Regions from separate parts of the Bacillus sp. DU-106 genome, predicted to be linked through region 3. Evidence: riboswitches for the same ligand, from Rfam matches in the RefSeq annotation. Region 3 holds a riboswitch; each other region holds the start of a gene.

Region 1 (2,279 bases), 510 kb from region 3:
ACTTTCGGTAAATGAATATCCCAAATCAACATGTCTCCACTCTCACAGCATTTCCCGGCAATCGAAACGAGTTCCTCATTCTCATCATTCGCTCGATTCGCTAACATCGCTTCATAACGCGCATTATATAAAGCAGGTCTTAAATTATCTGTCATTCCACCATCGACTGATACATATTTCCGAATACCAGGAATATCTTTCACAGATCCAACTGTATAAATTGTTGTCCCAGCATCACCTACAATGCTACGGCCTGGCTCAATCCATATTTCTGGCAATGGATATTCACATACAGTAAATTGTTCTCTCACTGCACTTGTTACAGCTCGCACATATGTCTCAAGAGTTAATGGTGTATCTGACTCTGTGTAACGTATTCCAAATCCCCCGCCTACATTTAACACTTTTACTACATAGTTTGTTTGCTCTCTCACTTCTTCTAAAAATTGGCGAAGAACTTCAATTGCTCGAACAAAACCAGCTGTTTCAAATATTTGCGACCCAATATGTGAATGGATCCCTAGCACATTATAATTGGATTTTTGTAAAGCCAATCCAATTGCCTGCATTGCTTGACCATTTGAAACACCAAATCCAAATTTCGAATCATCCTGACCTGTTGTAATATATTCATGTGTGTGCGCCTCTACTCCAGGCGTTACACGAATTAATATGTTCACAAATTTCCCATGTTGCATCGCTAAATCGTGTAAAACTTCTAATTCAAAGAAATTATCTACGACAAAACAACCGATATTCGCCTGAAGAGCCATCACTATTTCTTCTTCTGTTTTATTATTTCCATGAAAATGAATACGTGATGCCGGAAATCCTGCTTGGAGCGCAGTATATAATTCTCCCCCAGAAACAACGTCTAATGACATATTCTCTTCACGAGCTACTCGGCACATCTCCATGCACAAGAACGCCTTGCTTGCATATGCTACTTGATAAGAGAAACCACTTTCTTTAAAAGCACGATGAAATGCTCGGCATTTTCCTCGAATAGACTCTTCATCGTATACATAAAGTGGTGTTCCGTATTGCTTTGCTAGCTGCGTCGTATCGCACCCTCCAATTTCTAAGTGTCCTTGCCCATTAATTCGGCTTGTGCCGTGTAAATACATTTAAATTCCTCCCTTATTTCCTCTAAAACTCATAACCCCAATCTTCTATTCATTGCAGCACGCTTTTAGATAGACAAAAAACGCGCGGAACAATGTTCACACGCGTTTCTTATTAGGAAAAATATATATTGAAAAAATAAACGAGTTGTTATCTCCTCAAAATAAGAAACCGCATCAACATCTCCAAATAGCTCTCCATAAAATAAATCTTATGACAGTACTACATTTATTCAATGCAGTCCCAATATATGAATAAGATGGTTATTCTTATATTTCGGCAATAGTCCCTTTCAACCTATGATCACAGATTCCATTAAATCTCCCATAGCTTACTCTTTCCTATCGCGGCCTCTACCTTTGAGAGTAGATGAGGTAAGTCTATTTAATTTTCAAACATCTAATTGTTGCTATTAACAATACCAAAGGACCATTTTATTTGTCAAACAATTTTTTATATTGTTTTTTTACAGTTTAGTTTCGTATCATTTGGTAAGCGCTTTACTGAAATCTTTGTCACTTCCCATTCGCCTTCTTCGTTATTAAATGTAATCGTTACCTTCTCAAATGGTGGAGCAATTTTCCCAGCAACACGTTCATACTTTGTCACTTCAATACTTGCTTGAAATAAATATGTACCGCTATACACTTTTTTTAAACTAATAATTTTAGGACATTGATAAGGTTTCAAACTTCCATATTGTTTTTCAATTGCTTTATTTATTTTTGGAAATAAAACAGAATAAAGTGCATCTTCCATAAGAGGTGCATCATATTGGGCTACCGACACACTCGGTGAAGTAAAAAGTATAACACTACTGCATGCTATAAAATATAATAATTTTCGCATTATAACCTCCGTATTATCACGCGATTCTTTCTGCGTACGATAATTATCATACATAGAAATTCTGTTTTATTGTCTCCCACCACTCTTTTTCTACTCGATTATTATAAAAAAGCCCACAACCTTCTTTTATTTTCGTATAATGATACTCATAGTATAATAATCATAATAACAAAGGACTGTTCGTATATATAAAATGAGTGGTTAAGCAAACTGACTCACAAGAACTGTCATGCTTTTTAGGAGAGGAGTATATTATGCTACAACATCTGTTTCCAAAACTGCGATTTGCACTCGTTGCAGTCGTT
Region 2 (2,279 bases), 2.1 Mb from region 3:
TATTTTCTCTCATGCTCGGTGGTATCGTAGCGGCACCAATCGCGGCATGGCTAGTTCGCATCGTTCCTTCTCATTTACTTGGCGTATTAGTTGGTGGTCTTATTATCTTTACAAACATTCGTACACTGCTTACTACATTTAAAGTGGATCCAACTATTATTTCACTTTCTTACGTTGCAGTTGGTCTTGTCGTTATTATTTCTATTTTCATTGCTGTTCGTAATCATTCCAATCGTCCTAATACGTCAACGGCTGAGTATCCGAATGATCAGAAGCAAATGCTACCATAACTATAAAAAATACCGCTCAATTTAGAGCGGTATTTTTTATTTTTCTATTTTCCAATTAATCATCATTTCTGTAGCATTTACTCTCTTCATATGTAACTTTTCTAAAACACGCATCGAACTATAATTATCTAGAAGTGTCTCTGCAATTATTGTTTCTACCTCACCTGTTTTGAAAGCCCAATCGATTAGTTCTTTTACAGCTTCTGTTGCATAGCCCTGATTCCAATATTTCTCAATGAATCCATAGCCAATTTCTACTGTTTGATTCTCGTTTGGTTTCCCTTTAAACCCAATATCACCTAAAACGCTATCATCTTCTTTTCGAAGAACATACCACGCCCCCCATGGTAATAAAGTTGCATCTTTTTTTACATTCTTTACATGCCCTACAATATGCGGGCCGCTATTGTATCCTTGCTCGTTAGCGACTTGAATCCTCTCTTCTGTACACGGCACTATATAGAGCCTTTCTGTTTCTAATTTCATTTTGATTTCCCCTTTTCAATTAAACAATACCTCAATTTTACTAAAAATAAAAAGAATATTCATTCTATTTGTTAAATTTATACTTATTCTTTGAAACGAATTTAAGGAATAATCCTCTTTTGATAGTTATGTCGAATTATATTTTTCTGAATTTTCTTTTAATTTAGAGGGTTTTTCAATATTTTTTGCGAAACATTTGTATAACAATTTTTTCTTTGCTTATTGCTACATAATAGTAGGTTCGGGTGGAGTTTTGCAAGCGTTTCCTATACAATAACCGATATTTTTTGACTTTTCCTAACAAAATATCTTGCAATATATTCAGAAAGTCATTACAATTGCCATATATTAAAAATCTTAGCAATATATAAATCCTCATCAATCCGATGAGGTAGAGGTTGCGACTTTTAATAGTAAAACGGACGAGACACAGAGAATGTCAGCTGACTCCGTTTGAAAGGAAAAGTTGCCGAAGTTTATATTTCTTCTCTGGAAATATGAGCTGGGGCTGTCTCCGAAAGGAACAGAACTGTCACGTTTACAAAATTACCGTGTAAACGTGGGGTGCTATCTTAACGGAAGGGTATGATGGGGTGGTTATTTGTGAAACGTTCCGCCAAATTCCTTTGGCGGTTTTTTGTATTTTTCTCCCCCGCTCCTTCCTAACCTACAAGAAAAGGAGTGTTGAACATGAATAGCGCAACAAATCAATCTACCTCTAAAACGCAAACTACACAAGGACAAGGTGAATTAAAACGCGGATTAAAATCTCGTCACCTTACGATGATTTCTCTCGGTGGTACAATTGGTACCGGACTATTTCTTGCCAGCGGTGGTGTCATCCATACAGCTGGACCTGGTGGCGCATTAATTGCATACGCCGCAATTGGAATTATGGTTTATTTTTTAATGACAAGCTTAGCTGAACTTGCAGCTTACATGCCTGTTACTGGATCTTTTAGTACGTATGCAACAAAATTTGTTGATCCATCACTTGGCTTTGCACTTGGATGGAACTATTGGTATAACTGGGCAATTACGATTGCTGCTGAACTTGCAGCCGTAACATTAATTATGAAATTTTGGTTCCCAGATACCCCTTCTCTTATTTGGAGCGGATTATGTTTAGCTATTATTTTCCTTTTAAACTATTTATCTGTTAAAGGGTTTGGTGAATCTGAATATTGGTTCGCACTTATTAAAGTAGTTACGATTATTATCTTTTTAATTGTTGGTTTCATGATGATTTTTGGAATTATGGGCGGTGAAACGGTTGGATTTAAAAACTTCACTGTTGCAGATGCACCATTTAACGGCGGTATCATGGCAATTATCGGTGTGTTTATGGCAGCTGGTTTCTCATTCCAAGGTACTGAACTATTAGGAGTAGCTGCTGGTGAAACATCTGATCCAGAACGTAATATCCCAAAAGCAATTCGTTCAATCTTTTGGCGTATTCTTTTATTCTATATCCTTGCGATTCTCGTTATCGGTTTATTAATT
Region 3 (2,279 bases):
GTGACATATGCTATATCTTCTAATCGATTTTCTACAACTGTAGCTAAAGTCGGACACGCATGACTATGCACTTCCAAATATGTATCCAGCTCGTGTAATGCTTTTTCATACATATTAGATTTTATCGTACCTACAGTTCCAATTACCCCGATTTCCCCTTTCTTTGTCACTTTAATTGCCGCTCTTGCTCCTGGATGTATAACGCCAATAACTGGAATGGAAAGTTCTTCCTGCAGCGCATTCAATGCAGCAGCTGCAGCAGTATTACATGCTACGACTAGCGCTTTTAATGGAAACTGTTTGAGGAACTCAACCATTTCAAATACGAAAGATTGCACCTCCTCTACACTTCTTGGCCCATACGGGCAACGCTTATTATCACCAATATAATAAATGCTTTCTTTAGGCAATTGTCTTATAATTTCGCTCGCAACTGTTAATCCCCCAACTCCCGAATCTAGCACACCTATTACTGAATGTTTATGACATACAGACATTTACTTCATCCCCTTTTCAATCATCTAGCGCTAATAACATGTATTATATTACGAAAATTCAAATATCACATAACAATCCCTCTTACTTTTAATCACAAACTCTTCTCTATAATCTGATTATTAATATATCCATTGACGTATAAAAATACATTTGTTACTCTTAAAGACGTTAATTTAATATTTAAATCCTCATTCGTATCTCGGTGAGGTAGAGGTTGCAATCATTAAGAGTATCATTTCAGGAGATGTAGTGGCATTGATGAAGGAATGAGAAAGGAATGGTTGCCGAAGTAAGTCGTGTCCACCATGCACGCTTGCTGGGTCTGCATTTAATAAGTGCAGAACTGTCACAAACGTTTCGTTTGTGGAGAGCTATCGAGAGGTATGTCGTGGGTTTCTTATAAGATAGAAAGCATGTAGCGGCAAATTACGTGCTTTTTTTGTTTTGTTTGGGACTTCTCTTCCTGACTCAGGAAGACATACATATCTCCTCGCTTGACTTGGTTATACTAACTTTGGAGGTATTTTCTATGCAACAAAAAAAATGGGGCTTTTGGGTACTAACAGCTTTCGTTGTCGGTAACATGGTTGGCGCTGGTATTTTCATGGTGCCAAGTACGTTGGCACAAACGGCAAGCCCACTCGGTGTCACTTTAGCTTGGTTAACTACAGGGTTTGGTGTTTTAATGCTAGCTCTTGTTTTCGGTAATTTAGCAATTCGTCGTCCTGATTTAACGACAGGGCCACAAAGTCATGCATATGCTTTATTCTCAACACCAAAAAAGAAAAAAATGGCTGGCTTCAGTATGGTATGGGGATATTGGGTTGCAAACTGGGCAAGTAACGTTGCCATCATTACATCATTTGCGGGATATTTATCACTCTTCTTCCCAATTATGAAAGATACGCGACTACTATTTTCAATCGGCTCGTTTAACGTAGAAGTCGGAAAACTAATTACATTTACGATTTGTTCCATCTTACTTTGGGGAACTCATATTATATTAACAAACGGTGTAAGCGGAGCTGGAAAACTAAACTTCTTAGCAACAACAACGAAAGTAACTGGATTCCTTTTATTCATCGTCGTTACTTTATTTGCATTCGAAGCTTCTAAATTTGGACAATGGTACACACCGATGATCGATAAATCAGGTGTATCACACGGCCTTCTTTCACAAGTAAATTTAGCTGCTCTTACAACGCTTTGGGCATTTATCGGAATTGAATCAGCCGTTCTTTTATCAAACCGTGCTGTTTCTCCAAAAACGGTAAAACGCGCAACAGTTGCGGGATTACTTATTACAGTTGCGATTTACTTAGGAATTACAATTTTAACAATGGGTGTACTTCACGTTGATACATTACAAGCTTCTGAACGTCCGTTAGCAGATGCATTAAATGCTGCAATGGGTCACGGTGGCGGGAAACTGATGGCATTACTTGCTCTTACTTCCCTGTTCGGTTCGATTTTAGGCTGGATTTTATTAAGCTCAGAAGTACCATATCAAGCAGCAAAAGAAGGTTTCTTCCCTTCCTTCTTCGCAAAAACAAACAAAAAAGGAAGTCCAATTTATTCATTACGATTAACAAACATTATGTCGCAAGTGTTCTTATTCTCAACATTATCAGGAACAATTGCGGAAGCTTATACATTCGTTATTACCGTATCGACACTGGCCTACCTCATTCCATATCTCGTTTCACCAATCTTCCAGTTAAAACTAGTCGCAACTGGTGAAACATATAAAAATGAAATGCGGGCAAGAATTACAGATGGCA

The links. A riboswitch is a leader RNA that binds a small molecule or an ion and turns the genes downstream of it on or off. The one in region 3 is predicted to bind lysine.
Region 1: linked by a shared signal. The riboswitch ahead of lysA (diaminopimelate decarboxylase) and the one ahead of C3Y97_RS04480 (amino acid permease) in region 3 are both predicted to bind lysine.
Region 2: linked by a shared signal. The riboswitch ahead of C3Y97_RS14915 (amino acid permease) and the one ahead of C3Y97_RS04480 (amino acid permease) in region 3 are both predicted to bind lysine.

The regions. Positions count from the first base shown of each region.
Region 1 covers NZ_CP026607.1:1,362,832-1,365,110, reverse strand. The annotation lists gene lysA (diaminopimelate decarboxylase) at 1-1,127, opposite strand, end outside; lysine riboswitch at 1,308-1,489, opposite strand; gene C3Y97_RS07070 (DUF3888 domain-containing protein) at 1,579-1,974, opposite strand; gene C3Y97_RS07065 (LTA synthase family protein) at 2,229-2,279, shown strand, end outside.
Region 2 covers NZ_CP026607.1:2,908,844-2,911,122, forward strand. The annotation lists gene C3Y97_RS14905 (sulfite exporter TauE/SafE family protein) at 1-290, shown strand, start outside; gene C3Y97_RS14910 (GNAT family N-acetyltransferase) at 327-776, opposite strand; lysine riboswitch at 1,161-1,354, shown strand; gene C3Y97_RS14915 (amino acid permease) at 1,467-2,279, shown strand, end outside.
Region 3 covers NZ_CP026607.1:851,616-853,894, reverse strand. The annotation lists gene racE (glutamate racemase) at 1-497, opposite strand, end outside; lysine riboswitch at 699-880, shown strand; gene C3Y97_RS04480 (amino acid permease) at 1,028-2,279, shown strand, end outside.